DNA from 2 places in the Streptomyces sp. NPDC030222 genome. Region 2 is predicted to be linked to the other one. Evidence: riboswitches for the same ligand, from Rfam matches in the RefSeq annotation. Region 2 holds a riboswitch; the other holds the start of a gene.
The links. A riboswitch is a leader RNA that binds a small molecule or an ion and turns the genes downstream of it on or off. The one in region 2 is predicted to bind thiamine pyrophosphate.

Region 1 (15,774 bases), on a different contig from region 2:
CCGCGCCGCGCACGGCGGTCTGGTCGCCATCATCGTGGCGGCGCTCGGCGACCTCGGACACGAGCAGCCGAGACTGGCCGCGATGCTGCTCCAGGGGATCGTCGACGCGGCCGTCCGGCGTATCGAGCTCGGCGCCGCCGAGGACCCGGAGGTGATCGCGGACGCCGCGGTCGCGATCGCCCTGCGGGGTCTGCGGGGCTGACGCCTCCGCGCCGCCGAGGCCCGCCCGGTCACCACGGCCGCTGCCAGGCCGGCCGTCCACAGCACCTCCGGCCACGTCGGCGCACCCCTCCCGGCAGCGGTCGACGCTATGGACGCCCCGGCGCCCCGCAGAGTGAAGGGCCCCGCCGCGCGGGCGGAGCCGGGCAGCGGTAAACCGTGCAGGGGCAGCAGCCGTGACGGACCCCTCCGCAGCATCGCGGGCGGTAGCAGCGTCAACGGATCGAGGTAGACGTCACCACGGCGCAGCCCCCAGTGCAGGCACCCGGGCGCACAGTGGAACGGTCCGCTTTCGAGCACGCCCACCAAAGAGCCCGCCGCGACCTCGTCGCCCTCGGCTGCCAGCGCCCGCACCGGCTCGTACGTCGTGCGCAGCGGCGGGTCGCCGGTGCCGGACAGCTCGATGGTGAGCACACCGCGCCCGGCCACCCGGCCCGCGAAGGCCACCCGTCCCGGCGCGGCGGCCAGCACCCCGTCGCCGGGGGCGGCGGCCAGGTCGACGCCGCGGTGACCCGGACCGTACGGGGACGCGGGAGGGGCCCAGCCCCGCACGACCGAAGGCCGTCCTTCCAGCGGCCAGCTGCGGTCCCCCGTACGGGGCGTCGCTCCTATGGGTGCTGTTGCTGTTGCTGTTGCCGCGGCCGTCGCCGTCCCGGCGGGTGCCCGCGCCGCGGCCGTCGCAGTCCTGGCGGCCCCCGCGAGAAGCACGGCGACAAGCACGGCGACGAGCACGGCGACCAGGCCGAGGACGGAAGCCGGGACGAGGACGGAGGCGGCGGGCAGGAGAACCGGCCGACGGTCCGGGGCGAGGGCCCGTGCGGGAGCAGGTGCGAGGACGGGGACGACGACCGGGGCGCGGACCGGGCCCGCGACGAGGGCGGAAGACGTACGACGCATGCCCCACACCGTCCCGCCGCCCCGCGCCGGCGTGTGGATCTTGGCCTGGATCTGTGGACTACTCGCCGGTTGTGGACAGCGCTGTCACCCGGCACCGTACGGGTCCCGTACACTTCATTTGGCGACCCGGGCCACCGGGTCGACTTCGCACGCCCCACCACTCCTTCGAAAACTCGAGAAGAGCGTGGCTGCGCCTCTCGGTCCTCCGCGGCACGGCGCATCGGGGCGTCAGGCGCGACCGCCGTCCGGCGGCCGCGACAACCGAGTATTCCGAGGAGTACGGCCATGGCCGTCGTCACGATGCGGGAGCTGCTGGAGAGCGGCGTCCACTTCGGTCACCAGACCCGCCGTTGGAACCCGAAGATGAAGCGCTTCATCTTCACGGAGCGCAACGGCATCTACATCATCGACCTGCTCCAGTCGCTGTCGTACATCGACCGCGCCTACGAGTTCGTCAAGGAGACCGTTGCGCACGGCGGCTCCATCATGTTCGTCGGCACCAAGAAGCAGGCCCAGGAGGCCATCGCCGAGCAGGCGACCCGCGTCGGCATGCCGTACGTCAACCAGCGCTGGCTGGGTGGCATGCTCACCAACTTCTCCACCGTCTACAAGCGCCTTCAGCGTCTGAAGGAGCTCGAGGCGATCGACTTCGAGGACGTGGCCGCCTCCGGCCTCACCAAGAAGGAGCTCCTGGTCCTCTCCCGTGAGAAGGCCAAGCTGGAGAAGACCCTCGGTGGTATCCGCGAGATGCAGAAGGTGCCCAGCGCCGTCTGGATCGTCGACACCAAGAAGGAGCACATCGCCGTCGGTGAGGCGCGCAAGCTCCACATCCCGGTCGTCGCGATCCTCGACACCAACTGCGACCCCGACGAGGTCGACTACAAGATCCCGGGCAACGACGACGCGATCCGCTCCGTCACCCTGCTCACCCGCGTCATCGCCGACGCCGTCGCCGAGGGCCTGATGGCCCGCTCCGGCGTGGCCGAGGCCGGCAAGGGCGACAAGGCCGCCGGCGAGCCGCTGGCCGAGTGGGAGCGCGACCTGCTCGAGGGCGACAAGAAGGCCGAGGAGGCCCCGGCCGCCGAGGTCCCGGCCGCCGAGGCTCCGGCCGCCGAGGCCGAGAAGCCGGCCGCGGACGCCGAGCAGGCCTGACCCGACCGGACCGGTAGTGGGACGGCGGGGGCCACAAGCCCCCGCCGTCCACCCGTAGATCTCCAGATCTTCGACTTCGAGAGAGATTCACAGAATCATGGCGAACTACACCGCCGCTGACGTCAAGAAGCTCCGCGAGCTCACCGGCGCCGGCATGATGGACTGCAAGAAGGCGCTGGACGAGGCCGAGGGCAACGTCGACAAGGCCGTCGAGCTGCTGCGCATCAAGGGCCAGAAGGGCGTCGCCAAGCGTGAGGGCCGCACCGCCGAGAACGGCGCCGTGGTCTCCCTCATCGCCGACGACAACACCTCCGGTGTCCTGCTGGAGCTGAAGTGCGAGACCGACTTCGTCGCCAAGGGCGAGAAGTTCGTCTCCGTGGCCGAGGCCCTCGCCGCCCACGTCGCCAAGACCTCCCCGGCCGACCTGGAGGCCCTGCTGGGCTCCGAGATCGAGGCCGGCAAGACCGTCCAGGCCTTCGTCGACGAGGCCAACGCGACCCTCGGCGAGAAGATCGTCCTCGACCGCTTCGCGCAGTTCTCCGGCGGCTACGTCGCCGCGTACATGCACCGCACCAGCCCGGACCTGCCCCCGCAGGTCGGCGTCCTGGTCGAGCTCGACAAGGAGAACGCCGAGGTCGCCAAGGACGTCGCGCAGCACATCGCCGCCTTCGCGCCGAAGTACCTCACCCGTGACGAGGTCCCGGCCGAGACCGTCGAGAACGAGCGCCGCGTCGCCGAGGCCACCTCGCGCGAGGAGGGCAAGCCCGAGGCCGCCCTGCCGAAGATCGTCGAGGGCCGGGTGAACGGCTTCTTCAAGGAGGTCGTCGTCCTGGAGCAGGCGTTCGCCAAGGACAACAAGAAGTCCGTCCAGAAGGTTCTGGACGAGGCCGGTGTCACGCTGAAGGGCTTCGCCCGCATCCGCGTCGGCGCCTGAGTCCGTACCGCGATCGACCCGGACCCGGATAGGGTCTGGAGCAGTCGGCCGCGCACCTTACGGACGACCGCAGATCTGACGAGGAGGCCATTGCCGCTCAGGGACACCTGAACCCACCGGCAATGGCCTCTTCGTATGTGTACGAGGAGATCTCCATGAACAAGGCCGACAAGAGCGACGACGGCAAGAAGGCCGGCCGCTTCCTGCTGAAGCTCTCCGGTGAGGCGTTCGCCGGTGGCGGCGGGCTCGGCGTCGACCCCGATGTGGTGCATGCCATCGCCCGGGAGATCGCCGCGGTGGTGCGTGACGGCGCCCAGCTTGCGATCGTCATCGGCGGCGGGAACTTCTTCCGCGGCGCCGAACTCCAGGTGCGCGGTATGGACCGCGCACGCTCCGACTACATGGGCATGCTGGGCACGGTCATGAACTGCCTCGCCCTGCAGGACTTCCTGGAGAAGGAAGGCATCGACTCCCGGGTCCAGACCGCCATCACCATGGGCCAGGTCGCCGAGCCCTACATCCCGCTGCGTGCCGTGCGGCACCTGGAGAAGGGCCGGGTCGTCATCTTCGGCGCCGGTATGGGCATGCCGTACTTCTCCACGGACACCACCGCGGCCCAGCGGGCGCTGGAGATCGACGCCGAGGCCCTGCTCATGGGCAAGAACGGAGTCGACGGGGTCTACGACTCGGACCCGAAGGCCAACCCGGACGCCGTGAAGTTCGACGCCCTCGAGTACGGCGAGGTGATCTCCCGCGACCTCAAGGTCGCCGACGCCACCGCCATCACTCTCTGCCGGGACAACAAGCTCCCCATCCTGGTCTTCGAGCTGCTTGCCGAGGGCAATATCGCTCGGGCCGTCAAGGGTGAGAAGATCGGCACGCTTGTGAGCGACCAGGGCACCCGGTCCTGACCCCGGGGACGCCCCTCGGACTCCGGGGGTGTCCCTCGAAGGATGGACAAAGCCCTGCCGGGCGTAAGACCGTGCAGGGGAAGACGCGACGCAAGGCCTGACACTCCGGGCCCCACTCAAGACACGCAGGAGCAAGTGGTGATCGAAGAAACTCTCCTCGAGGCCGAGGAGAAGATGGAGAAGGCCGTCGTGGTCGCCAAGGAGGACTTCGCCGCGATCCGCACCGGTCGTGCGCACCCGGCGATGTTCAACAAGATCGTGGCCGACTACTACGGTGCGATGACGCCGATCAACCAGCTGGCCTCGTTCGCGGTTCCCGAGCCGCGGATGGCCGTGATCACCCCGTTCGACACGAGCGCCCTGCGCAACATCGAGCAGGCGATCCGCGACTCGGACCTGGGCGTCAACCCCAGCAACGACGGCCGTATCATCCGGGTGGTCTTCCCCGAGCTCACCGAGGACCGTCGCCGCGAGTACATCAAGCTCGCCAAGAGCAAGGGCGAGGACGCCAAGGTCTCCATCCGTTCCGTGCGCCGCAAGGCCAAGGACGCCATCGACAAGCTCGTCAAGGACGGCGAGGTCGGCGAGGACGAGGGCCGCCGCGCGGAGAAGGAGCTCGACGACACCACCGCGAAGTACGTCGCGCAGGTCGACGAGCTGCTGAAGCACAAGGAAGCCGAGCTCCTCGAGGTCTGATGAACGACTCTTCGTGGGGGGCCCCGACGCCCGCCTACCGGTGGCCTCACGACCAGGGGCCTTCCACGGCGGGTCCCGCGTACGATGCGCAGCAGGCCCAGCAGACTGCGGCCATGCCCATCGTGCCGGACGCAGGCCGCGACGCCGACGACCACGATCACCGGGACCGGGGGGCAGCTCCACGGAGCGGCCCCCCGTTCCGCGACGAGAAGCCGCAGGAGCCCATGGCCAGCACCACGCCGCCGCAGAAGAAGCGGGCGGGCCGAGATCTGCGTGCTGCCATAGGGGTCGGCGTCGGACTCGGCGCGGTCATCGTCGCCTCGCTGTTCGTCTTCAAAGCCGTCTTCGTCGGCGTGATAGCGGTCGCCGTCGTCATGGGCCTGTGGGAGCTGACCTCCCGCCTCCAGGAACGCAAGGGCATCAAGGCGCCGCTGGTGCCGCTCGCCGTCGGCGGCGCCGCCATGGTCGTCGCCGGGTACGTCCGGGGAGTCGAGGGCGCCTGGGTCACCATGGCGCTCACCGCGCTCGCGGTGCTCGTCTGGCGGATGACGGAGCCGCCCGAGGGCTATCTGAAGGACGTCACGGCGGGTGTCTTCGCGGCGTTCTACGTGCCGTTCCTGGCCACGTTCGTCTCGCTGATGCTGACGGCCGGGGACGGCCCCGAGAGGGTGCTGACGTTCCTGGTGCTCACCGTGGTCAGCGACACCGGTGCGTACGCCGTCGGCTGGCGTTTCGGCAAGCACAAGCTGGCGCCACGCATCAGCCCCGGGAAGACCCGCGAGGGTCTGTTCGGCGCCGTCGCCTTCGCGATGGTCGCCGGTGCGCTGTGCATGCAGTTCCTCATCGACGGGGGCTCGTGGTGGCAGGGCCTGCTGCTGGGCCTCGCCGTGGCGGCCAGCGCCACCCTCGGGGACCTGGGCGAGTCGATGATCAAGCGGGACCTCGGGATCAAGGACATGGGCAGCCTGCTCCCCGGTCACGGCGGCATCATGGACCGGCTGGACAGCCTGCTGCCGACGGCACCGGTGGTGTGGCTGCTGCTCGTCCTGTTCGTCGGGGCAGGCTGACCGGGGCCGTCCTGATTGTCGGGGCCTGCCGTCCGAGGGCCTGTTCGTCGAGGCCTGTCGTCCGGGGCCGTCCCCGTCGTCCGGACCTGTCGTCCGGGGCCGTCCTGTTCGTCGGGACCTGTCGTCCGGGGCCGTCCCCGTCGTCCGGACCTGTCGTCCGGGGCCGTCCTGTTCGTCGGGGCCGGCCGACCGAGGCCGCCTCGTCGTCCGGACCTGCCGACCTAGGCACTCCTCGTCGTCGGAACCGGCTCGCCGAGGGGCCGGTTACTCTTGAAGGGCGCGCTGCTCATGAGCGGCGCGCCCTTTCGGCCCCGCGACCGCGGGGAGGATCCGGTGAGGTCTCCCGGCTTCGGCACCGCCCTGCCGTCGGCTCCGCAGGAGTGGAGACGCCCAGGCCTCGACGCACTGAGGAGTAACCACTCATGGCCCCCGCCCCGGGAGAACTGACCTTCGTCGCGCCGCGCGGAGCCAAGAAGCCGCCGCGGCACCTGGCCGATCTCTCGCCCGCCGAGCGCCGTGAGGCCGTCGCCGCGATCGGCGAGAAGCCGTTCCGTGCCAAGCAGCTGTCCCAGCACTACTTCGCGCGGTACGCCCACGACCCGGCCGAGTGGACCGACATCCCGGCCGCCGCCCGGGAGCGGCTCGCGGGGGAGCTGCTGCCCGACCTGATGTCCGTGGTGCGGCACATCTCCTGTGACAACGACACCACCCGCAAGACCCTGTGGCGCCTCTTCGACGGCACCCTCGTGGAGTCCGTGCTGATGCGCTACCCGGACCGGGTCACCATGTGCATCTCCTCGCAGGCCGGCTGCGGTATGAACTGCCCGTTCTGCGCCACCGGCCAGGCGGGCCTGGACCGGAACCTCTCCACCGCCGAGATCGTGCACCAGATCGTCGACGGGATGCGCGCCCTGCGCGACGGGGAGATCCCGGGCGGCCCCGCGCGGCTGTCCAACATCGTCTTCATGGGCATGGGCGAGCCCCTGGCCAACTACAACCGGGTCGTCGGCGCCATCCGCCGGCTCACCGACCCGGAGCCCGACGGGCTCGGCCTGTCCCAGCGCGGCATCACCGTCTCCACGGTCGGTCTGGTGCCCGCAATGCTGCGGTTCGCCGACGAGGGCTTCAAGTGCCGTCTCGCCGTGTCGCTGCACGCGCCGGACGACGAGCTGCGCGACACGCTCGTGCCGGTCAACACCCGCTGGAAGGTGCGCGAGGTGCTGGACGCGGCGTGGGAGTACGCCGAGAAGTCCGGCCGTCGCATCTCCATCGAGTACGCCCTGATCCGTGACATCAACGACCAGGCCTGGCGCGGCGACCTGCTGGGCCGGCTGCTCAAGGGCAAGCGGGTGCACGTCAACCTGATCCCGCTCAACCCCACACCCGGTTCGAAGTGGACCGCGAGCCGTCCGGAGGACGAGAAGGCGTTCGTCGAGGCGATCGCCGCCCACGGGGTGCCGGTCACGGTCCGGGACACCCGGGGCCAGGAGATCGACGGGGCGTGCGGGCAGCTCGCGGCGGCTGAGCGCTGAGCGGGGCCCGCCGGCGGGGCTGATACTGTGCCCCGTGCCTGTGCCTTCGCACAAATGAACAACGAACATTCCGACAGGGGAGCGCACACAGCGCTGAGAGTGCGGCGAGGCCGCAGACCCTCGGACCTGATCCGGGTCATACCGGCGTAGGGAGTCAGCACCATCATGAACAGCCAGCTTCGGCGTGCCGTCGGCACCGCACTCGCCGGTGCCCTCGGCGTCACTCTCCTCACCGCCTGCGGCGAGGAGAAGCCCTCCGGCTCCGGGGAGTTGCCCGGCGGGGGAACGAAGTCGAAGACCGTGACCCTGGTCAGCCACGACTCGTTCAACGCCTCCGACGGCGTGCTGAAGGAGTTCACCAAGCAGACCGGCTACACGGTCAAGGTCCTGAAGAGCGGCGACGCCGGTGCCGCCCTCAACCAGGAGATCCTCACCAAGGGCTCCCCGCGCGGCGACGTCTTCTTCGGCGTCGACAACACGCTGCTCTCACGGGCCCTCGACAACGGCCTCTTCACCCCGTACGAGGCCAAGGGACTCGACCAGGTCGCCGCCGACGTCCAGCTCGACAAGGACGAGCACCGGGTCACCCCCGTCGACTCCGGCGACATCTGCGTCAACTACGACAAGAAGTACTTCGCCGACAAGAAGCTCGCGCCGCCGCAGTCCTTCGACGACCTGATCAAGCCCGAGTACAAGGACCTGCTGGTCACCGAGAACGCCGCGACGTCCTCGCCCGGCCTCGGCTTCCTGCTCGGCACCGTCGCGAAGTACGGCGACTCGGGCTGGCAGGACTACTGGACGAAGCTCAGGGCCAACGGCGTGAAGGTCGTCGACGGCTGGGAGCAGGCCTACAACGAGGAGTTCTCCGGTTCGGCCGGAGGCAAGAAGGCCAAGGCCGACCGTCCGCTCGTGGTCTCCTACGCCTCCAGCCCGCCCGTAGAGGTCCTCTACTCCGAGCCGCAGCCCGCAGAGGCGCCCACCGGGGTCTCCACCGGCACCTGCTTCCGCCAGATCGAGTTCGCCGGCCTGCTCAAGGGTGCGAAGAACGAGGCGGGCGGCAAGGCTCTGCTGGACTTCCTCATCGGCAGGAAGTTCCAGGAGGACATGCCGCTGAACATGTTCGTCAACCCGGTCGTGAAGAGCGCCGCGCTGCCCGAACTGTTCACCAAGCACGGCGTGACGATCGCGAAGCCGGAGACCGTGGCCCCCGAGCAGATCGCGAAGAACCGTGAGCAGTGGGTCAAGACGTGGTCCTCGCTCGTGGTGAAGTGACCAAGGCGGCACCCCCGGCCGGCGGCGGCGCCCTGGGCAGACTCGGCCTGATGGCCCTGCCCGTCGCGTTCTTCGCGGTCTTCTTCGCCTGGCCCGTGGCCGCCATCGTCGGCCGCGGGCTCAGGACGGACGGCGGATGGCAGTTCGGCCGGTTCGGCGAGGTGCTGTCCGATCCGGGTCTCCGGGACGTCCTGTGGTTCACCACCTGGCAGGCCCTCGCCTCCACCGCGCTCACCCTCGCGCTTGCCCTGCCCGCGGCATGGGTCTTCGCCCGCCTCGACTTCCCCGGCAAGCATGTGCTGCGGGCCGTCGTCACCGTCCCGTTCGTGCTGCCCACGGTCGTCGTCGGCGCCGCCTTCCTCGGTGTCGCCGGCCGGGGCGGACTGCTCGACGAACTGTGGGGCGTACGGCTCGACACCACCGTCTGGGCCATCCTCCTGGCCCACGCCTTCTTCAACTACGCCGTCGTCGTCCGGACCGTCGGCGGCCTGTGGTCGCAGCTCGACCCGCGGCAGGAGGAAGCCGCGCGGATGCTCGGCGCCGGACGGTTCACCGCATGGCGGCGGGTCACCCTGCCCGCGCTCGCGCCCTCCGTCGCCGCCGCGGCCGTCATGGTCTTCCTCTTCACGTTCACCTCCTTCGGCGTCGTGCAGATCCTCGGCGGACCCGCCTTCGCCACGCTGGAGGTGGAGATCTACCGGCAGACCGCCCACCTCTTCGATCTACGGACTGCCGCCGTGCTCACCATGGTGCAGTTCGCGGCCGTCGGTGTGATCCTCCTCGTGCACGGCTGGACCGTACGGCGCAGGGAGACCGCGCTGCGCCTGGTGGACCCGGCGCTCACCGCACGGCGGCCGCGCGGCGCGGGCCAGTGGGCGCTGCTCGCCGGAGTGCTCACCACCGTGACGGTGCTGATCCTGGTACCGCTCGGGGTGCTCGTCGAACGCTCCCTGGCCACACCGGACGGCTACGGCTTCGCCTACTACCGGGCCCTCCAGTCGCCGGACACCGACGGCACCTTCCTGGTCCCGCCCCTCGAAACGGTCTGGAACTCGCTCCAGTACGCCCTCGCCGCGACGGCCGTCGCCGTCACCGTCGGCGGGCTCGCGGCCGCGGCGCTCACCCGCCGGGCGGGGCGGCTGGTGCGCGGCTTCGACGCCCTGCTGATGCTGCCGCTGGGGGTCTCCGCCGTCACCGTCGGCTTCGGTTTCCTCATCACCCTCGACGAACCACCGCTCGATCTGCGCACCTCGTGGATCCTGGTGCCGCTCGCCCAGGCACTGGTGGGCGTGCCCTTCGTCATCCGCACCATGCTGCCCGTGCTGCGCGCGGTCGACGACCGGCTGCGCGAGGCCGCGGCCGTGCTCGGCGCTTCACCGCTGCGCGCCTGGCGCGAGGTCGATCTGCCGATGGTGCGCCGGGCGCTGCTGATCGCGGCCGGATTCGCGTTCGCCGTCTCCCTCGGCGAGTTCGGGGCGACCGTCTTCATCGCCCGGCCCGACAATCCGACGCTACCCGTGGCCGTGGCCCGGCTGCTGGGACGGCCAGGCGAACTCAACTACGGGCAGGCGATGGCCCTCAGCACGATTCTGATGGCGGTGTGCGCGGTGGCGCTGCTCCTGCTGGAACGCGTCCGCACGGACAGGACGGGGGAGTTCTGATGAGCCTGCTGCGACTGGACGCGGTGACCGTACGGTTCGGGACGCGGACCGCTCTGGACGCGGTCGGGCTCGATGTGGCCGAGCACGAGATCGTCTGCGTCCTCGGGCCCAGCGGCTCCGGCAAGTCGACCCTGCTGCGGGCCGTGGCGGGACTCCAGCCGGTCGACTCCGGCCGGGTGCTGCTCGACGGCGTCGACCGGACCCGAGTACCCGCGCACAAGCGGGGCGTCGGACTGATGTTCCAGGACCACCAGCTGTTCCCGCAGCGGGACGTCGGTGCCAATGTCGCCTTCGGCCTGCGGATGCGCGGTCTGCCCCGGGCCGAACGGGACGCCCGGGTCGCCGAGCTGCTCGACCTCGTCGGGCTGTCGGACGCCGGACGCCGGGCCGTCGGCGAGCTGTCCGGCGGTGAGCAGCAACGGGTCGCGCTGGCCCGTGCGCTGGCCCCCAGCCCGCGGCTGCTGATGCTGGACGAACCGCTCGGCCAGCTCGACCGCACGCTCAGGGAACGGCTCGTCGTCGAACTGCGCGGTCTGTTCGGGCGACTGGGCACCACCGTCCTCGCCGTCACCCACGACCAGGGCGAGGCCTTCGCCCTGGCCGACCGCGTCGTGGTGATGCGGGACGGCCGGATCGAGCAGGCCGGCAGCCCGCTGGAGGTGTGGCAGCGGCCGGCATCCGCATTCGTGGCCCGGTTCCTCGGTTTCGAGAACGTGGTCGAGGCGACCGTCGCCGGGGAGGCCGCGGACACACCGTGGGGCAAGGTCCCCGTACCCGGTGGCGCTCCCCAGGGCCCCTGCCGCCTCCTCGTACGGCCCGGGGGCATCCGGTTCGTCCCCGTGGCGGAGGGCCTGAACTGCACGGTGGAGTCCCGGACGTTCCGCGGCGCGCACGTCGCGGTGCGGCTGCGCCCGGACGAGGGCGGCCCGCGGATCGAGGCGGAGTGCGCGCTGCGGGACGCTCCGGAGCGCGGAGCCGGAGTGGGCGTCGTGTTCGCTCCGGCCGAAGTGGTGGTCCTGCCGGGCTGAGCGTCCCGGCCGCGGTCAGGGCCGCCCGGCTCCCACCAGTTCGCGGGGGGACTCCTGTGCCCCGGCGGGGGCGTCCGGTTCGCCGAACCAGGCGACGGCCACCGCGCCCGCCACCGCCAGGAGGAAGCCGACGACCGCCGCCCAGGCGAAGCCGGGGCGGGAGGCGTCGCCGAGCCAGACCACGCCGATCATGCCCGGGAGCACGGTTTCGCCGACGACCAGTGCGGCAGTCGCGCCGTTCACCGAGCCGATCTGGAGCGCGATGGTGTGGAGGTACATGCCGCCGATACCGGAGACGAGGATCGCGTAGAGCGCGGGGTCGGTCAGCAGCGCTCCGAGGTCGAACGGGTCGATGCCGTTCAGTACGCGGACCCCGACGCCCAGGGCGCCGAAGCCGAGGCCGGACAGCAGACCGGCGAGGATCGCGGCGCTCGCGCCGAGGAGCCGTACGGCCACCGTTCCGCCGACCATCAGCAGCAGCGACACGGCGAGCAGCCACCAGTGGGTGGAGATCGGGGTGTCACCGCTGCCCTCCGGGCCGGCCGCGGTCGCCAGCAGCACCAGGGAGGAGCACACCACGGCGATGGAGGTCCACTCCTTGCCGTTCAGGCGGATGCCGAGCAGCTTGACGCTCAGCAGGGCCGTGATCACGAGATTGGCGCTGATGACGGTCTGGGACAGGAACAGCGGCAGCAGCCGCGCGGCGAGCGCGCCGAGTCCGAAGCCCACGAAGTCCAGGATCGTGCCGACGATGAACTCCCAGGTCATCGCGGCTTTCGCGGTCGAGGAGAGGCTGGGTCCGCCGTGCTGGGTGGTGCCGGTCGTCGAGGACGCCGCCGCCTCGCGCCGGGCGGACTTGCGGGACCCGACGGCTTGCAGGACCGAGCCCGTGCCGTAGCAGATCGATGCCGCTATTGCGGTGATGAGACCGATGAGCACCAAGAGCTCCGTTCAGGCGTGGTTCGGATGCTTGCTCCGAATGCCAGACGCGAGTTCCGGCGCTGACGTTGCCTCCCGACCCGTCCGGGATTCGTCCCGGATCCGTCCCAAGGGCGTTGCCGGCCGCCTGTCCTGGCTGTGGCTCAGGCGGCCGCGCCCGTGGGCGAGCGGCGCCGAGTGCGGCCGGGACGGCCTCCGCGGCCGGGTGCGCTCACGACAGCGGCACCGCGGCCAGCTGCGCGACGATCAGCGTGAGTGGGGCGAAGACCACCAGCACCGCGGCGGCCCGGAGGGTGGCCGCGGTGCGCAGCAGTCTCACCGGGGCTCCGTGCCGGATGAGGATCGTGCGGGTGGCGGCGTGTGCCTGCCGGGATTCGATGACCGTGGTGAGGACCGTGGCGAGGGCGCAGCCGAGGACGACGGTGGCGCCCAGTGCGGAGAGGGGACCGTAGGGGCGGGCGGCTGTTCCCCCGTGTGCGGCGGAGACGGCGACGGCGGCCGCGGCGACCGCGCAGAGGAGACCGAGGGGCGGTCCGATGCGCCGGGCCTCGGCCTGGAGGGTGCGGCCGGCCAGCAGGCGTACCGCTCCCGGGCGGACCGACTGCAGGAGTCTGCCGCACAGATGAGTGAGGCCGGGGCCGACGAGGGCCAGGCCGACGGCGGCCGGGACCCAGGCGGCGAGCATGCCCCAGGGCAGCCGCATGCCGTGACCGTCGACGGACGGCAGATGGCCGACCGCGGCCTCCATCGCCAGCCCGGCCGCGATCAGGGCCATACCCCAGGGGAGACCCGCCGGAGGGGTGAGGAGACGGGCGGGACCGGTTCGGTCGGGGCGCGGCCGGAGCGCCAGGGCGCTGGCCACGGCCCCGAGGGCGGGCGGCAAGCCGGCCAGGGTCAGTGCCGCGGGCACCGGCAGGGGCCGCCCGGCCCCCAGGAACTCCGCGGCGGCACGGTCGAAGGGCAGCCCGGTGATGTCGCCGCGCAGATGGAGGAAGAGCAGCAGGGCCGACGTGCTGCCGACGGCACAGGAGAGCGCGGTGCTCACGGCGGCGAACAGCGACTGCCTGACCGGCCCCAGCCCCATCGCCGCGACCACGGGCAGCCCCGCCCCGGGCCGGGCGCCGGGGTCGGTGCGGGCGACCGCGACCGCGAGGTGCACCGTGGCCGCGAGCGGCACCATGCACCAGAGCAGCCGCAGCAGCGAGCCCGTGGTGGCGTCCGCGTGCGCGAGGGCGTGTCCGAGGGCGCACAGCAGGAGGAACGCCGTGCCGGCCGAGGCCGCGGCGACCAGGAGCCGGCGGAACAGCACCAGCGGGTGGGCGCCGCGGGCTAGACGGAGAGCGAGCACGCGACGGTCCGGCCTTCGGTGTCGGAGGTGTGTCCGGTGGCGACCAGCCTGCCGTCCAGCAGGGTGACGGAACGGTCGGCGAGGGTGGCGACCTCGTCGTCGTGGGTGGCCAGGAGCACGGTCATGCGGTGGGAGCGTGCGGCCGTGGTGAGGGTGCGCAGCGCGAGGGTCCGGTCGAAGGTGTGCAGGCACGCGGTGGGTTCGTCGGCGAACAGCACGGACGGCTCGGTGACGAGGGCGCGGGCGAGGGCGACCCGCTGCCGCTGGGCGTGGAGCAGGTCGTGCGGCCGTTTCCGGGCGTCGGCGCCGATGTCGAGGCGCTCCAGCCATTCGAGGGCGACGGTGCGGGCGGCGCGGTGGGAGGCGCCGCGCAGCAACAGCGGCAGTGCGGCGTTCTCCCAGGCGGTGAGCTCCGGTACGAGGCCGGGGTCGGCGTCGATCCAGCCGAACCGGTCGAGCCGCAGCCGTTCGCGGGCCGGCGGCCCCATGGTGTGGACGGGGGTGCTGTTGAACCACACCTCGCCCTCTTCGGGGAGCAGCTGGCCGGAGAGGCAGCGCAGCAGGGTCGTCTTGCCGGCGCCACGGGGGCCGCGGACGGCGAGGATCTCACCTTCCTGGACGGCCAGGGAGACGCCGGCGAGTGCGGGTGACCCGTTGTGGGAGTAGTGCAGGGAGCGCGCCCAGAGCACGTCGTTGTCCGGCGGGGCAACCATGCGAGCACCTCGGTTCAGATCGGATTCCGTCCCCCGTCCGGGGGAACGAGATCGCGGCCGATGAGTCACTGGCACGGTAGGGACCGGGATGCGGCGGGTGCGGAAAGCACGCGGCCCGGGTGCGTCCGTTCTCACTCGAACGGACGCACCCGGGCCTGTCGTCCGGGACCGCAGGCCGCACCGCACGGCCGCCGGAGGACGACGGGGTGGGAGCGGGTGCGGCACGGGTGCCGCGCGGGGATCAGAGCTTGGTCCAGGCCTCCGCCAGCACCGACCGCAGGATCTGCTCGATCTCGTCGAACGTCGACTGGTCGGAGATCAGCGGCGGGGCCAGCTGCACGACCGGGTCGCCGCGGTCGTCGGCACGGCAGTACAGTCCGGCGTCGAACAGCGCCTTGGAGAGGAAGCCGTACAGGACGCGCTCGGTCTCCTCCTCGTTGAACGACTCCTTGGTGTTCTTGTCCTTGACCAGCTCGATGCCGTAGAAGAAGCCGTTGCCGCGGACGTCGCCGACGATCGGCAGGTCGTGCAGCTTCTGCAGCGTCGACAGGAAGTTGCCCTCGTTGTCGAGCACGTGCTGGTTGATCTTCTCGCGCTCGAAGAGGTCGAGGTTGGCGAGGCCGACGGCCGCGGAGACCGGGTGGCCGCCGAAGGTGTAGCCGTGCAGGAAGGTGTTGTCACCCTTGTAGAACGGCTCGGCCAGGCGGTCGGAGACGATGCACGCGCCGATGGGGGAGTAGCCCGAGGTCATGCCCTTGGCGCAGGTGATCATGTCCGGCACGTAGCCGAACTTGTCGCAGGCGAACACCGTGCCGAGGCGGCCGAAGGCACAGATGACCTCGTCGGAGACGAGCAGCACGTCGTACTGGTCGCAGATCTCGCGGACCCGCTGGAAGTACCCGGGCGGCGGCGGGAAGCAGCCGCCGGCGTTCTGCACCGGCTCCAGGAAGACCGCGGCGACGGTGTCGGCGCCCTCGAAGAGGATCTGCTGCTCGATCTGGTCGGCGGCCCAGCGGCCGAAGGCCTCCGGGTCGTCGCCGTGGATCGGCGCGCGGTAGATGTTGGTGTTGGGCACCTTGTGCGCGCCTGGGACCAGCGGCTCGAAGGGCGCCTTCAGGCCCGGCAGGCCGGTGATGGACAGGGCGCCCTGCGGGGTGCCGTGGTAGGCGACCGCACGGGAGATGACCTTGTACTTGGTCGGCTTGCCCTTGAGCTTGAAGTACTGCTTGGCGAGCTTCCAGGCGGTCTCGACGGCCTCGCCGCCGCCGGTGGTGAAGAAGACCTTGTTGAGGTCGCCCGGGGCGTGCTGGGCGAGCCGCTCGGCGAGCTCGACGGCCTTCGGGTGCGCGTACGACCACACCGGGAAGAACGCCAGTTCCTCGGCCTGCTTGGCGGCGACCTCGGC
Region 2 (15,774 bases):
GCTCCGACCTGCCGTTTTGCTTCGGCCGCGAGTTCGGGTTACTTTTGAACTGACCGGTCAGTTCAAAATTGGGGGAGGGTTCGTGGACAGCCCGCACGGGGCAACCGTCAGCGCCGAGAATTTCGGACTCAAGGGTCCGCGCGGATGGGCGTTCCGCGGTGTGACGGTGAAGGCGGAGCCCGGCGCACTCCTCGCGATCGAGGGCCCCTCCGGCACCGGCCGCACATGTCTGCTGCTGGCACTCACCGGCCGGATGCGCCCCAGCGAGGGACACGCCGAGGTGGCGGGGCTGCGGCTGCCGCGCAAGATGTCGGCGGTCCGCCGGGTCAGCGGACTCGGCCACGTTCCCGGCATCAGCGATCTCGACCCGGCCCTCACCGTCGGGGAGCACCTCCGCGAACGCGCCCTGCTGCAGCGCAGCCTGGACGCCTCGCTGCGCTCGCTGATCCGTCCGCGTTCCGAGCGGACCGCGGAAACGCGCCGCCGTATCGACGAGTCGCTCGCCACGGCCGGGCTGGACCTCGGAACGCTGCCCAAGGGGCCGCGCACCTCGGTCCGTGACCTGGAGCGCCCGGAGGCGCTGCGGCTCTCGGTCGCCCTCGCGCTGATCGGCCACCCGCGGCTGCTCGCCGTGGACGACACCGACCTGAAGCTCTCCGACCGCGAACGGACCGAGGCCTGGGACATGCTGCGCTCCATCGCGGCGGGCGGGACGACGGTGCTGGCCGTCTGCAGCGAGGCACCCGAGGACGCGGTACGCATCAGCACGGCCCCGACGGGGACCGCGGCCTCGCCGGCATCCGGGCTCACGCCCAAGGCCGGCGCCGGAGCCGCGACCGGAAAGCACGCCGAGCCCGCCAAGGGCCACGGCGCCGGGCAGCGGGCCGCGGCCGAGAGGACCGTCACGCCGGAGCCCACGCCCGCAGCCGTGTTCCGGGCCGTCCCCGCAGCGGCCGCCGGCAAGGGCACCGCCCAGCGGGCCGGCAAGGACACCGGGGCTCCGAAGGACGTCACGCCGACGCCCGGGCCCAAGACCGCGAAGCCGGTGAAGGCGGCCAAGGCCCCGAAGGCTCCGGAAGCCGGGTCTGCGAAGGACGCAACGCCGCTCACCGCACCCGGGCCCGAGGCCACGCCCGGCACCGAGCCGGAAGCCGGGCCAGAGGCGAAGCCCGAGCCCGGGACGAAGACACAGGCAAAGCCGCAGGCGCAGGCGTCCACAAAGGCGACGAAGACCGGCGACACGCCCGTACCCGACGTGCCCGAGCGCGGAGCCGGGGCCCGGAAGGATCCCGCGCCCCGGACCGGGGCCGGCATCGACGAGGACAGCAAGGACAACGAGGAGGGGGCGGCGGATGCGCTCGCCGAAACTGGCCGCGCTTGAGCTGAAGCGCTTCGGCAGGGGGAAGCTTCCGCGCGCGGCACTGGTCGCGCTGCTGCTCCTCCCGCTGCTCTACGGGGCGCTCTACCTGTGGTCGTTCTGGGACCCGTACGGCCGCCTTGACCGCATCCCGGTCGCGCTGGTGAACGCCGACAAGGGCGCCACCGCCGACGGCAAGAAGATAAACGCGGGCGACGACATCACCGAGGGGCTCCTCGACAGCAAGGTCTTCGAGTGGCACGAGGTCACCGACTCCGAGGCCCGCAAGGGCGTGGAGGACGGGACGTACTACCTGTCGCTGACGATGCCGTCGGACTTCAGCGAGCGGGTCGCGTCCAGCTCCGGTGACTCCCCGGAGACCGGCGCCCTCCAGGTGCGGACGAACGACGCCAACAACTACATCGTCGGGCAGATCTCCCGCTCGGTGTTCTCCGAGGTGCGGCACTCGGCCTCCAAGAAGACCTCCCGCAACTTCCTGGACAAGATCTTCATCTCGTTCTCCGACATCCACGAGGCCACCGAGAAGGCCGCCAAGGGCGCCGACGACCTCAAGGGCGGCATCGGGAAGGCCAAGAAGGGCTCCAAGGACCTCGCCAACGGCCTGTCCACCGCCAAGAACGGCAGTGGCAGCCTCGCCGACGGCCTGCGGAAGCTCGACAAGGGCGCCGCAGACCTGGAGACCGCCACCCGGAGGATGGCCGACACCACCAAGGGCATCGCCGACAAGGTGGGCGGCACTGCGAACCGGGTGCGGCCGTACCTGAAGAACAACGCGGAGACCATCCGCACCTCCGCGCAGCTGGTCGCGGACTCCTCCCGGACCGCGCAGCAGACCATCGGCAAGCTGATCGAGAAGGCGCCGGCCGTGGAGTCCAAGGCGAAGGAGGCCTCCGACACGATCAACGAGGTCAACACGGCCCTCTGCGTGACCGCCACGCCGCCCAGCCCCGCCTGCCCCAAGATCGCCGGCGCCAAGAAGGCCGCCGACGAGGCCCTGGCCGGAGCCAAGACGCTCAACACCGCGGTCCGCGACCACAGCAGCGACCTCAAGACCCTGGACACCCGGCTGAAGAGGCTGGAGCAGCAGGCCCAGGCCCTCGCGAACCACGCGCCGAACCTCAGCAAGGACCTGGACGCCGCCGTCGGCAAGATCAACGCCTTCAACTCCGGCGCCCAGAAGATCGCCAACGGCGCGGACGCCCTGCACACCGGTCTGACCAAGGCGAAGCAGGGTGCCATCAACCTCGACGGCGGCGTCGGCCGCCTCAAGAACGGTGCGAACAACCTCGACGGCGGCCTGTTCAAGCTCGTCGACGGTTCCGGCAAGCTCGCCGGCGGTCTGCACGACGGCGCGGAGAAGATCCCGGACTACGACAAGGAGGACCGGGACCGGCGCACCGACGTGATGGCCGACCCCGTCCAGCTCGCCAACCAGTCGCTGTACAAGGCGCCCAACTACGGCACCGGCTTCGCCCCGTACTTCATCCCGCTCTCGCTGTGGGTGGGCGCGATGGTCGCGTACATGCTGATCCAGCCGCTCAACAAGCGGGCCCTCGCCGCGGGTGCCTCCGCGTGGCGGACCGCGCTCGCGGGCTGGCTGCCGGTCGCCGCGCTCGGTGTGCTCCAGATCGCCGCGCTGATGTCCGTACTGCACTGGGGACTCGGCCTGGAGATGGCGAACACCGCGGGGACCATCGGCTTCCTGGCCCTGGTGACCTTCTGCTTCGCCGCCATCGTGCAGTGGCTCAACGCCCGCTTCGGCGCGGCCGGCCGGATCCTGGTGCTGGCGGTGCTGATGCTCCAGCTCACCTCGGCGGGCGGCACCTACCCGGTCCAGACGAGCCCTGCGTTCTTCAACGCGATCCACCCGTACCTGCCGATGACGTACGTCGTGGAGGGGCTGCGCCGGCTGATCTCCGGCGGCGGGCTCACCCCGGTGTGGACCGGCAGCGTGGTGCTGGCCGCGTTCACGGTGGGAGCTCTGGCGCTCACCGCCGTCTCCGCCCGCCGCAAGCAGGTGTGGACCTTCGACCGTCTGCACCCCGAGCTCAGCCTCTGAGCCGGTACGACCGTACGGACCTGTGAGAATCGACGCCATGGACAGCAGCAGCACGCGACGCCGCCAGGCCACCCGGCAGAAGCTCTACGAAGCTGCCGTCACCCTGATCGCGGAAAAGGGGTTCTCCGCCACCACCGTGGACGAGATCGCCGAACGAGCCGGGGTGGCAAAGGGGACGGTCTACTACAACTTCGCCAGTAAGACCGTGCTCTTCGAAGAGCTGCTGCGCCATGGCGTCGGGCTCCTGACCGCCTCGCTGCGCAGCGCCGCCGAGGAGACGGCGGAGCGCGGCGGCACCAAGGTCGAGGCGCTCGACGCGATGATCCGGTCCGGTCTGGTGTTCATCGACCAGTACCCGGCCTTCACCCAGCTGTACGTCGCCGAGCTGTGGCGCACCAACCGGGCGTGGCAGTCCACGCTGATGGTGGTGCGTCAGGAGGCGGTCGCCGTCGTGGAGGCGGTGCTGCGGGAGGGAGTCGAGGCCGGCGAGCTGAGCGAGGAGATCGATGTTCCGCTGACGGCTGCGGCGCTGGTGGGCATGGTGCTGGTGGCCGCCCTGGACTGGCAGGCGTTCCAGCGGGAGCGCAGCCTCGACGACGTGCACGCGGCTCTGTCGCGGCTGCTGCACGGCCGGGTGAGCGGCCGCTAGGGGGTGTCCGGCGAATTGCTCTGCCGGGACGGACAATTGGCCGCCCAGACCACCACGAGCAACGCCACGTCGCTCTCCCTGGACGACGCGGAGGCCCTCCGCGCGGAGCTGCTCGTGCCGGCGGCGCCGTAGCGGCGTCCGCTCCCCCACACCCGGACACGGAAAAGGCGCCGGTCCGGTGTCGCTCGACGTTCCGAGCGCGCCGGGCCGGCGCCTCCCCCCGTATGTCCCCACCCATGGGGTCCCTCAGGAGCCCGGGTCCGCGTTCCCCTTGGTCGCCGGGCCCCTGCGGGGGCGTGGTCCCCGTCGCGGTGGGGAGAACGACGCCGTCCCGCCGCCCCGTGTCGGCGGTGCCGGTGCCGCTTCCCCCCTCCGCGACCCCACTCTTCCGTCCGAGCAGCGCGCGCCCCATCCGCGCGCGTACTCATCTCGTGGACTAGGTACGGATACTCAGGCCCGTGTGCTCAACCCGGTCCGCACATACGTACGTACTGGCTAGGATTCCGATCATGTCCGTACTTCCGCTCGTCTTCACCAGCGGCTGGGCGAGCGGTGTCAACGCCTATGCCGTGATCCTGCTGCTCGGCGTATTCGGCACCACGGGCCTCTCCGACGAGGTGCCGGGAGCGCTGCAGCGCACCGATGTGATGATCGTCGCCGGTGTGCTCTTCCTCTGCGAGGCCGTGGCCGACAAGATCCCTTACGTGGACTCGGTGTGGGACTCGGTGCACACCGTCGTCCGGCCGCTGTCCGGGGCGGTGGTGGCCGCACTGCTGGCCGGCCAGAACGGCTCGCTGCCCGAGCTGGCCGCCGGCGCGATCGGCGGTTCCACCGCGCTGGCCAGTCACCTCGTCAAGGCCGGGACCCGGATGGCGGTCAACACCTCGCCCGAGCCGGTCAGCAACATCGTGATCAGCATCGCCGAGGATCTCGGCGTCGCCGGAATCATCACGTTCGCCATCTTCTATCCCATGGCCGCCGCCGTCATCGCGGGTGCGCTGTTGCTGCTGGGCATCGTGGTGGTGGCGTTCCTCGCCTCGCGCATCCGACGGTTCCTGCGGCGCAGGGCGCAACGCCGCGAGGAGAAAAGGGAGAAGAAAAGAGCGGTGGGCGTCGGAGGGCCGAGCTCTTCCTGGTAGCCCCGCACCCGGGGCCGCGCCACCGGGCGGCGAACCCCCCGGTGGGGGGCGGATACAGTCGCGGCATGGCACGAATTGCAGTGATCGGCGCCGGTACGGGCGCCATGGCGGCGGCCGCCCGGCTCGCCGTGGCGGGCCACCGGCTGGCGGTGTACGAGCGCTCGGCGACGTACGGCGGCTCGGTGGGGCGGTACGAGCGTGACGGATTCGCGTTCGACACGGGGCCCGGTCTGCTGCATCTGCCCGCGGTGTACCGCGACCTGTTCGTGAAGACCGGCAAGGAGCCGCTCGAGAGCCGTGTCGGCCTGACGCCGGTCGATCCGGCGAGCCGGCACCTGTTCGCCGACGGTACGTCGGTGTCGCTGCCCAATGCCTCGCGTTCCGGGGTGCTCTCCGCACTGGACGAGGCGCTGGGGGCCGGCGCGGGCGAAAGCTGGGGGGCGTTCCTGGTCCGGGCTCGCGAGGCGTGGGAGCGGTCGCGCCGACCGCTGCTGGAGGAACCGCTGCCCGCCGACCCGACGCCGTTCGGCCGGGAGCCGTATCCGGCGCCGCCCCGGGGGCTGCTGCGGCGCCGGGCCCGCACCCTGGCCGAGGTCGGCTCCCGCGAGCTGGGCGATCCACGGCTCGCCGCGCTGCTCGACGGGTACGCGCTGGCCTACGGCCTGGACCCGCGGACCGCGCCCGCCTCGGCGACCGTCCTGCCGTACATGGAGCAGACGTTCGGCAGCTGGTACGTCCGGGGCGGCATCCGCGCCCTCGCCGACGCCCTGTACGAGCGCTGCCTGGAACGGAAGGTGGAGTTCACCTTCGGTGCCGAGGTGACGGAGGTCCTGGAGAAGGCCGGCCGCGCCTGCGGTGTCGGGCTGGCGGACGGCACGACGGTGGACGCCGACATGGTGGTCTCCGGGGCGCCTTTGCCCGCGCTGTACGGGGAGCAGGTCGTCGGCCGGCCCCGTCAGGAGGAGTGGCCGCACTGGCAGCGGGAGGCCCGCACCGGCCGGGTGACGGTCCTGCTGGCCCTGCGCGGCGGCCGCCCGGCGGACACGGCGCACCGCACGGTGGTGCACGCCCGGGACCGGGCCGGTGAGCTGGCCGCGCTCGCCGCGGGCGGGCTGTGCGACCGGCCGACCGTCACCGTGCTCCGCCCGGACGACCCGGCGCTGCGGCCCGACGACGCCCACGAGACCGTGACGCTCACCGCGACCGTCGCGGCGGGCGGAGTGCTGCCGTCGGACAACGTCTGGACCTCGGCCCCGTCCGACGTCGTGGCCGGATTCGCGGACCGGATGGTGGACGCGGCGACGGCTGCGGTGCCGGACCTGGCCGGCCGCATCCTGTGGCGCGAGGTGCGCACCCCGGCAGACACCCACCGGGACACCGGGGCGTTCCAGGTCCCCTCCCCCGCCCTTGCGGGCGCGGGCGGTGCCTGGCTCCCGGCGGCGAACCGCTCACCCCTGCCGGGCCTGTACTTCGCGGGCGGGTGGTCCCACCCCGGCGGCGGCCTCGCCCACGCGGGCATGTCGGGCGCCCTGGTCTCCGGTCTGATCGTCGAGGGCGACGACTTCCGCGGCTCCCAGTAGTCCGGCCCTCGCCGGGGCCGCACGGATCCGGGGCGGCCGCTGTGCAGGGCGAGGCGGGCCGGCCTACGCAGGCCCGCGGCAGCGAAGGCCGGGTGGCCGAAATCCGCCCCCGGCACGAGTCGCGAGTCGCCCCGGCAGGAGCCGCCGGCAGGAATCGCCGGCAGGAGTCTCAGTAGCGGTACTGGTCGCCCGGCCCCGGGTAGCCGTACCCGCCGCCGTTCTGGTACCCCGCGGCCGGGTCCTGGCCGGGGTCGTACGACTGGCCGGAGTCGCGCTGCTGGGGCACCCAGACGCCGCCGGGCGGGGTGTCCATGCCGTACTGGGCGGCGTAGGGGTCGGCGTACTGCTGCGCGCCCCCGGCCTGGTACGGATCCGCGTAGGCGGCGTACTGCTGCTGACCGCCGTAGTCGTACGAGGGGTAGCCGGCGTAGCCGTCGTACTGGCCGTACTGCTGCGCGGCGGGCTGCTGCTGTGTGTGCTGGTGGGCCGCCGCGTAGGCCTCGTCGGAGTAGACGCCGTACTGGCCGGTGTCCTCCGGGAGGGGTTCCGGCGCGTACACGGCCGGGCCGGCCGGCAGCTCGTCGGCTTCCATGGCCTCGTACTCGAGCTCGGACACCTCCAGGGCCGGTCCGGCCCCGTCCGGTGCCGCCTGCGCGACCTTGCGGCGGCGGCTGGCGCCGGGCTTGCCGCCGAGCGCCCAGCCGGTGGAGAAACCACGCCGGAAGGACAGCGTCACGTACGTCTGGCCGATCGCGAACGTGACGGCGCCCACGCCGATCACGATCACCGACGGCAGCAGCACTCCCAGGACGACGCCCATGAAGCCGAAGAAGGCCAGCAGGCGCCAGCGCAGCCGCGCCTTGTACTGCAGCAGCACTTCGCCGAGCAGCCACAGCGCAACGATTCCGAACGCGATGTAGAGGACCGTCCAGCCCACGTACGCCCCTCTCCCGTGGCCGCCACCCGGGAGCGCGGCCATCACTCAGGGCTGCTCGTGCAGCCCCAGGTTCTCGTAGATCTCGAGTGTCGCGGTGGAGTTGTTGAGCGTGATGAAGTGCAGCCCCGGTACACCCTCGGACAGCAGCCTCGCGCAGAACTCCGTCGCGAACTCGATGCCAATGGAGCGTACAGCGGCGGGATCGTCCTTGACCGAGAGGATGCGCTCTTTCACATCCGGCGGGAAGTGAGCGTTGCTGAGCTGTGGCAGCCGGTCCAGCTGCTTGACGCTGGTCACGGGCATGACTTCCGGAATGATCGGCGTGTGGCAGCCCGCCGTGGTGACCGCGTCGCGGAACCGCAGGTAGTTCTCGGGGTCGAAGAACATCTGGGTGATCGCGTAGTCGGCGCCCGCCCGGCACTTGTCCACGAAGTGACTCACATCGGAGTCCCAGTCCGTGGACCGCGGGTGCATCTCGGGGAACGCGGCGACGCCGACGCAGAAGTCGCCCGCCTCCTTGATGAGCCGGACCAGCTCGGCCGCGTAGGTGACGCCCTCCGGGTGCTTGATCCACTCGCCCATCGGGTCGCCCGGCGGGTCGCCACGCACGGCGAGGATGTTCCGGATCCCGGCGTCTGCGTACTGGCCGACCATGTTGCGCAGCTGGGCGACCGAGTGGTCGACGGCGGTGAGGTGCGCGACGGGGGTGAGGGTGGTGTCGGCGGCGATCTGCTCGGTGGCCTTGACCGTGCCGGCGCGGGTGGAACCCCCGGCCCCGTAGGTGACGGAGACGAAGTTGGGCGCCACCGCCTCGACCCGGCGCAGCGCGTTCCAGAGGTTCCGCTCGCCCTTCTCGGTCTTGGGCGCCCAGAACTCGAAGGAGTAGGACGTCCTGCCGCTCGCGAGCAGGTCGCGCACGGTCCGTGCGCGATCCGATCTGGTGGAAGCTGTGCCAAGGGCCATACGGGCAGGTTAGCCAGGGGTTCCCCGTCACCCAACAGATCAAGGGATATAAGTCAGGATTGTCCGGTTCTTGTCCACCCCTTGGACACCGGCGACCGGAATGTCCCTAATCGCCGTAGGTCCGTATCCGCTTGCTGAGACCGGCGGCCGCGGCAGCGGGATCGTCCGCCTCGGTGATCGCCCGGACGACGACGACACGGCGGGCACCCGCTTCCAGCACCTGGTCGAGATTGCCCGCGTCGATGCCGCCGATCGCGAACCACGGGCGCTCGGTGCCGAGTCCGGCGGCGTACCGCACCAGGTCGAGTCCGGGTGCGTGACGGCCGGGCTTGGTGGGGGTCGGCCAGCAGGGGCCGGTGCAGAAGTAGTCCACGCCGTGCTCGGCGGCGGCCGCGGCAGCCTCGGACTCGGAGTGGGTGGACCGGCCGATCAGCACCCGGTCGCCGAGGATCGCCCGGGCGGCGGGCACCGGCAGGTCGCCCTGCCCCAGGTGCAGCACGTCCGAGCCGATCGCGTGGGCGACGTCCGCCCGGTCGTTGACGGCCAGCAGCTTGCCGTGCCGTCGGCAGGCGTCGGCGAACACCGCCAGGTGCTCCAGCTCCTCGCCCGCCTCCATGCCCTTGTCGCGCAGCTGCACGATGTCCACGCCGGAGGACAGCACCGCGTCGAGGAACGCGGGCAGGTCCCCTTGGCGCTTCCGGGCGTCCGCGCACAGGTAGAGACGGGCGTCGGCGAGCTGCTCACGGACACGTGACATGGGGACCCCCCGTTGATCGGCAGTGCTCGACGGCGGTGTACGGACGGGGGTGCGGCCCCGCCCGTACACCGTCGTGTGATGGGTTGTGTCAGACGGCGAGCGCCTGGGCGCGGCGCTTCACCTCCGTGCCGCGATTCTCGCTGAGGGCCTGCACGGGGGTGCCGGGCAGGCTCGGGTCGGGGGTGAAGAGCCACTCAAGCATCTCTTCGTCGGTGAAGCCGTCGTCCTTCAGGAGCGTCAGGGTCCCGGAGAGCCCCTTCACGACCTTGTCGCCCTTGATGAAGGCGGCCGGCACCTGAAGCGCCCGGTTCTCACCACGGCGGACAGCGATGAGCTGGCCCTCCTTGACCAGCTGCCGCACGCGCGTCACCTCGACGTCGAGCATTTCCGCGATGTCGGGGAGGTAGAGCCAGGCGGGGACGAGAGCATCGATTTTTGCGTCAATCTCGGTCACGGCACAAGCCTGCCATCCCGGACCGACAGCTGGTAGCCGGAGCGGGCGTACGGGGGGCGGCGGCCCCTCCGACGGCGGTGCACCGCAGGTCAGAGCGCTGCCGACTTGAGCGGCACGGACGGGTCGGCGGCGCGTTCCCGGTCGATCCCCGCGGCGGCCTCGATGAGTCTCCTGCCCTGGGCCAGGTCCCGCGGGCGGCCCACGGCGAGCACTCCCGCCAGTACCCCGTCGCGCAGCCACAGCACCGACCAGGACGGCCCGGCCGGGTCGCCCCGCCACAGGACCTCGTCGGTGTCCGTATGGTGGCCGGCGTACTGGACGAAGCGCCCGAACTGCTCGGACCAGAAGTACGGCACGGGGTCGTAGACCTGGTGGGCGCCGGCCGCGATGTTGGCCGCGACGGTCCTGGGGCCCTGGAGCGCGTTGTCCCAGTGGTGGACGAGCAGCCGTTCGCCGTAGCGCCGGGACGGGAAGGAGGCGCAGTCGCCGACCGCGTACACATCCGGCAGCGAGGTGCGCAGCTCCTCGTCGGCGGTGATCGACCCGTCCGGACCGAGGACCATGCCGGAACCGGCGAGCCATTCCGTCGCGGGCCGGGCACCGATGCCGACCACGACGGCGTCCGCGGGGAGCCGCCGCCCCTTCCCGGAGGCGTCGTCCGCGAGGGCGACCTCGCCGCCCTCGATGCCCGCGACCGGGGTACCGGTGATCAGCTCGGCGCCGCTCTCCGCGTACCAGTCGGCCATGGGGGCGGCGACCTCGGCGGGCAGTGCGCCGGCCAGCGGCCGGGCGGCCGCCTCGACGACGGTGACCTCGCAGCCCGCCTCCCGGGCGGCGGTGGCGAACTCGGCGCCGATCCAGCCGGCCCCCACGACGACGACCCGGTGCCGGCGGGCGAGCACGGGCCGCAGCCGCTCGGCGTCGTCGAGGGTGCGCAGCAGATGCACGCCGGGCACGCCCTCGGTGCCGGGAAGAGTGACGGGCCGGGCGCCGGTGGCGACGACCAGGACGTCGTAGGGGACGGGTCCGGCCTCGGTGTCCACGGTCCGTTCGGCCGGCCGCAGCCCGGTGACCTCGACGCCCAGCCGCAGGCCGACGTCCAGCGCCTCGAAGTCGATGTCGAAGGCCGATCCCTCGGCCGTGCCGAGCAGGATCGCCTTGGACAACGGCGGCCGGTCGTACGGCTGGTGGGGCTCGGCCCCGATGACGGTGACCGGTCCCTTGAAGCCCTGTTCGCGCAGGGCCACCGCCGTCTGCACGCCGGCCATCCCGGCACCCACCACGACGATCCGGCGCTGCTGCCCTGTCCGCTGCTCCCGCTCGCTCACGCCGTCACCCTACGCGCCTGACGATCCATCAGGAAGGCAGCTCCTCGACGACGCTCGTGCCGCTGCCCTCCCGCGACTCCCACTGCCAGGCCTCCTCCAGCCGCACCCGTCCGTCGGGCAGCTCCACCACGGTGGAGACGCAGTGCCCCGACGACGTCCCGCCGTCCGTCCCGAGCTGGACGTACCGGAAGTCGAGCCGGTCGCCGCGCCGGGTGCCCACCAGATGCCCGCGCACCACGTCGCCGCCCGCGTAGTCGGCCCAGACGCGCCCGTCCTGCTCGTGGTACGTGAACCGGGTCCGGGTGCCGACCTGGCCGGGGGCCTGGTCCGCGACCGGGGAGAAAACGAGTCCGTCGAGCGATCCGGCCACGTCTGCGGCTCCCTTACTGCGTATCGGGGCGTGGGGTTAGGGTGGCCAAGGTAAAGCACTCGCGGGAGCCCGGACGCACCGGGCTGAGAGGGAGGCTGGGCGGCCTCCGACCGTACGAACCTGATCCGGGTCATGCCGGCGAAGGGAGGGGCTGGACGCCCATGCATCCGCACAACCACGGGTCCGACGTCCTCGTCGTGGGGGGCGGCATCATCGGTCTGGTCACGGCCTGGCGGGCGGCGCAGCGCGGACTGCGCACCGTGGTCGTCGACCCCGAGCCGGGCGGCGGCGCGGCCCGGGTGGCGGCCGGCATGATGGCCGCCGTCACGGAGCTGCACTACGGCGAGCAGACGCTGCTCGGGCTCAACCTCGAATCGGCCGCGCGGTACCCCGCGTTCGCCGCGGAGCTCGCGGAGGCGGCCGGCCAGGACATCGGCCACCGCGTCTGCGGCACCCTCGCGGTGGCGCTCGACGCCGACGACCGTGCCCATCTGCGGGAACTGCACGCCCTGCACCTCCGGTCCGGACTGGAGTCGGAATGGCTGTCCGGGCGCGAGTGCCGTCGGCTGGAACCGATGCTGGCGCCGGGGGTGCGCGGCGGACTCAGGGCCGACGGCGACCACCAGGTCGACCCGCGCCGGCTCGCCGCCGCCCTCGTCACCGCCTGCGAGCGGGCCGGTGTGGTCTTCCACCGCGCCTGGGCGCAACGGCTGAGCGTGGTGCGCGACCGGGCCGTCGGCATCGTGCTCGACGACGGCACGTCCCTCGCCGCGGACCAGGTCGTGCTGGCCGCGGGCAGTTTGAGCGGCAGGCTGGACGGCGTGCCGGCCGAGGTACTGCCTCCCGTACGGCCGGTGAAGGGCCAGGTGGTGCGGCTGACCGTGCCGCCCGCGTACGCGCCCTTCCTGAGCCGGATCGTGCGGGCGATGGTGCGGGGCAGCCATGTCTACCTCGTGCCGCGCGCGAACGGCGAAGTGGTCGTCGGGGCCACCAGCGAGGAGCTGGGCTGGGACACCACGGTCACCGCGGGCGGCGTCTACCAGCTGCTCCGCGACGCCCACGAACTGGTGCCGGGCATCACCGAACTCCCGCTCACCGAGACGGGCGCCGGGCTGCGCCCCGGCTCCCCCGACAACGCGCCGCTGCTCGGCCCCACTTCCCTGCCGGGGCTGCTGCTGGCCACCGGCCACTACCGCAACGGCGTGCTGCTGACGCCGGTCACCGGGGACGCGATGGCCGCCGTGCTCACCACCGGCGAACTGCCCGCCGAGGCCCGTCCCTTCAGTCCCCTCCGCTTCTCCCCCGCTTCCGGCGCCGCCCGGCCCGCCCTCCAGGAGCAGTCCGCATGACCGTGCCGATGTCCACGCCGGTGACCGTGTCCGTCAACGGGAAACGCCGTGCCGTCTCCGCCGGGACCACCCTCGACGCCCTCGTCGGGACGCTGACCTCCGCCCCCTCGGGAGTCGCCGCGGCAGTCAACGAGACCGTCGTCCCGCGCAGCCAGTGGCCCGCCACCGCGCTCGGCGACGGCGACCGTGTCGAGGTCCTCACCGCAGTCCAGGGAGGCTGAGCAGCATGGCGGACGACCACCTCACCATCGGCGGCACGACGTTCACCTCCCGCCTGATCATGGGCACGGGCGGGGCGTCCAGCCTCGATGTGCTGGAGCGCTCGCTGATCGCCTCCGGCACAGAGCTGACGACCGTGGCGATGCGCCGGCTGGACCCGAGCGTCCAGGGCTCGGTGCTGTCCGTGCTCGACCGGCTCGGCATCCGCGTCCTGCCCAACACGGCGGGCTGCTTCACCGCGGGCGAGGCCGTGCTCACCGCCCGCCTCGCCCGCGAGGCGCTGGGCACCGACTGGATCAAGCTGGAGGTGGTCGCGGACGAACGGACCCTCCTGCCCGATCCGGTCGAGCTGCTGGACGCTGCGGAGACCCTGGTCGACGACGGGTTCACGGTCCTTCCGTACACCAATGACGACCCGGTGCTGGCCCGGCGGCTGGAAGAGGCGGGCTGTGCGGCGATCATGCCGCTCGGCTCCCCTATCGGTTCCGGTCTCGGCATCCGCAATCCGCACAACTTCCAGCTGATCACGGAGGCGGCGGGGGTTCCGGTGATCATGGACGCGGGCGCGGGCACGGCGTCGGACGCGGCGCTCGCCATGGAACTGGGCTGTGCGGCGGTGCTGCTCGCCTCGGCCGTTACCCGGGCCCAGGAGCCGGTGCTGATGGCGGAGGCGATGCGGCACGGCGTCGAGGCCGGCCGGCTCGCGTACCGGGCGGGCCGGATCCCCCGCCGCCACTTCGCGGAGGCCTCGTCCCCGGCGCAGGGCATGGCCCGGCTCGATCCGGAGCGGCCCGCGTTCTGAGGCGCCCGGGGCAGATCGGGGCCTGATCCGTACCTGTCACAGATCGGCTGCAGTGCGGTGGCCGGCGGACCACGACGGTCCGGCCGGCCGGCCGCGGCTCGTAGACTCACCTGCGTGGACACGACCCTTCAGGACCCTCTCGTCGGGCAGGTGCTCGACGGCCGCTACCGCATCGACGCCCGGATCGCGGTCGGCGGGATGGCCACGGTCTACCGGGCCCTGGACACCCGTCTCGACCGGGTGCTCGCCCTCAAGGTGATGCACCCGACCCTCGCGGCCGACTCCGCTTTCGTGGAGCGGTTCATCCGCGAGGCCAAGTCGGTGGCCCGGCTGGCGCACCCCAATGTGGTGGGCGTGTACGACCAGGGCGCCGACGGGTCGTACGTCTACCTGGCCATGGAGTACATCGCCGGCTGCACCCTGCGCGATGTGCTGCGTGAGCGCGGGGCGCTCCAGCCGCGCGCGGCCCTCGACATCCTGGAACCGGTGCTGGCCGCGCTCGGCGCCGCCCACCGGGCCGGCTTCGTGCACCGCGACATGAAGCCGGAGAACGTCCTGATCGGGGACGACGGCCGGGTCAAGGTCGCCGACTTCGGTCTGGTGCGGGCCGTCGACGCGGTCACCAGCACCACCGGCTCGGTGCTGGGCACGGTCTCGTACCTCGCGCCGGAGCAGATCGAGCACGGCACCTCGGACACCCGTACCGACGTCTACGCGTGCGGTGTGGTGCTCTACGAAATGCTGACCGGGAGCAAGCCCCACGTGGGCGAGACCCCCGCCCAGATCCTCTACCAGCACCTGAACGCCCCGGTGCCGACGCCCTCGGCGGCCGTGCCCGGTCTGGCCCGGGAACTGGACGGGCTGGTGGCGGCTGCCACGGACCGCACCCCGGACTCCCGCCCGGACGACGCGGTTGCCCTGCTCGCCCGGGCCCGGGAGGCCCGCGGAGCCCTGACCGACGAGCAGCTCGACGCCGTACCGCCGCAGGCCCGGGTGAGCGACCACGGGGGGTCGGAGGACCGGACGAGCGTGATCCCGCGCGCGGTCCCCACCCCGCTCCCCGACGCGGGCCCGGACGGCGTTCTGCGCACCAGCCGGCTGGAACGTCCCGTCGAGCCCGCCTCCCCGCCGCCCGCGGGCCGTGCGGGGCTCCGCCGCGGGCCGCTGCTGGTGATCACGGCGGTGCTGCTGGCCCTCGGCCTGGGGGTCGGCGTCTGGTACATCAACTCCGGCCAGTTCACCCGTGTCCCGGCGGTGATCGGGCAGAGCGAGCAGGACGCGCGCAAGCGCCTGGACACCGCCGGACTCGAGGTGAAGTCCGTGCGCCGGCAGTTCAGCGACACAGTGGACCGGGGCAAGGTGCTCGGCAGCGACCCGGCCACCGGGGCACGGATCCGCGGCAACGGCGAGATCACCCTCGTCGTGTCCCGCGGACCGGAGATCGTCCCCGTGCCCGACGTCGAGGGCCTGCCGCTCGCCGAGGCCAAGCGGGAGCTGACCCGGGCCGGGCTCGCGCCGGGCGCGGTGAGCAAGGCGTTCAGCCAGGCGATCTCCCAGGGCTCGGTGATCCGTACGGACCCGTCGGCCGGATCGCGCCGCCGTGCGGACTCCGCCGTCGCCCTGGTCGTCAGCCGGGGCAGACCGGTCCAGGTCCCGGACGTCACCGGTATGTCGGTCGAGGACGCCACGGCCCGGCTGGAGGAGCGCGGGCTCGCCGTGAAGGTGGCCCCCGAGCAGGTCCACTCCCCCGAGGAGGCGGGCAAGGTGGCCGAGCAGTCGGCCGGCGAGGG

Region 1: linked by a shared signal. The riboswitch ahead of ACZ4Z5_RS23475 (thiamine ABC transporter substrate-binding protein) and the one ahead of thiO (glycine oxidase ThiO) in region 2 are both predicted to bind thiamine pyrophosphate.

What each region holds. Positions count from the first base shown of each region.
Region 1 is NZ_JBVICA010000017.1:72,798-88,571, forward strand. It holds gene ACZ4Z5_RS23435 (TetR/AcrR family transcriptional regulator) at 1-202, shown strand, start outside; partial or broken gene ACZ4Z5_RS23440 (peptidoglycan DD-metalloendopeptidase family protein) at 499-1,116, opposite strand; gene rpsB (30S ribosomal protein S2) at 1,402-2,268, shown strand; gene tsf (translation elongation factor Ts) at 2,366-3,202, shown strand; gene pyrH (UMP kinase) at 3,352-4,113, shown strand; gene frr (ribosome recycling factor) at 4,252-4,809, shown strand; gene ACZ4Z5_RS23465 (phosphatidate cytidylyltransferase) at 4,809-5,876, shown strand; gene rlmN (dual-specificity RNA methyltransferase RlmN) at 6,299-7,408, shown strand; TPP riboswitch at 7,474-7,578, shown strand; gene ACZ4Z5_RS23475 (thiamine ABC transporter substrate-binding protein) at 7,574-8,680, shown strand; gene ACZ4Z5_RS23480 (ABC transporter permease) at 8,731-10,341, shown strand; gene ACZ4Z5_RS23485 (ABC transporter ATP-binding protein) at 10,341-11,369, shown strand; gene ACZ4Z5_RS23490 (DMT family protein) at 11,385-12,308, opposite strand; gene ACZ4Z5_RS23495 (hypothetical protein) at 12,520-13,656, opposite strand; gene ACZ4Z5_RS23500 (ABC transporter ATP-binding protein) at 13,638-14,369, opposite strand; gene ACZ4Z5_RS23505 (aspartate aminotransferase family protein) at 14,611-15,774, opposite strand, start outside.
Region 2 is NZ_JBVICA010000006.1:310,097-325,870, forward strand. It holds partial or broken gene ACZ4Z5_RS11990 (ATP-binding cassette domain-containing protein) at 83-764, shown strand; gene ACZ4Z5_RS11995 (YhgE/Pip family protein) at 1,353-3,437, shown strand; gene ACZ4Z5_RS12000 (TetR/AcrR family transcriptional regulator) at 3,475-4,086, shown strand; gene ACZ4Z5_RS12005 (DUF4126 domain-containing protein) at 4,596-5,225, shown strand; gene ACZ4Z5_RS12010 (phytoene desaturase family protein) at 5,291-6,805, shown strand; gene ACZ4Z5_RS12015 (hypothetical protein) at 6,975-7,742, opposite strand; gene metF (methylenetetrahydrofolate reductase [NAD(P)H]) at 7,788-8,705, opposite strand; gene thiE (thiamine phosphate synthase) at 8,812-9,462, opposite strand; gene ACZ4Z5_RS12030 (Rv2175c family DNA-binding protein) at 9,551-9,916, opposite strand; gene ACZ4Z5_RS12035 (NAD(P)/FAD-dependent oxidoreductase) at 10,006-11,244, opposite strand; gene ACZ4Z5_RS12040 (avidin-fold protein) at 11,273-11,614, opposite strand; TPP riboswitch at 11,666-11,778, shown strand; gene thiO (glycine oxidase ThiO) at 11,776-12,963, shown strand; gene thiS (sulfur carrier protein ThiS) at 12,960-13,184, shown strand; gene ACZ4Z5_RS12055 (thiazole synthase) at 13,190-13,984, shown strand; gene pknB (Stk1 family PASTA domain-containing Ser/Thr kinase) at 14,099-15,774, shown strand, end outside.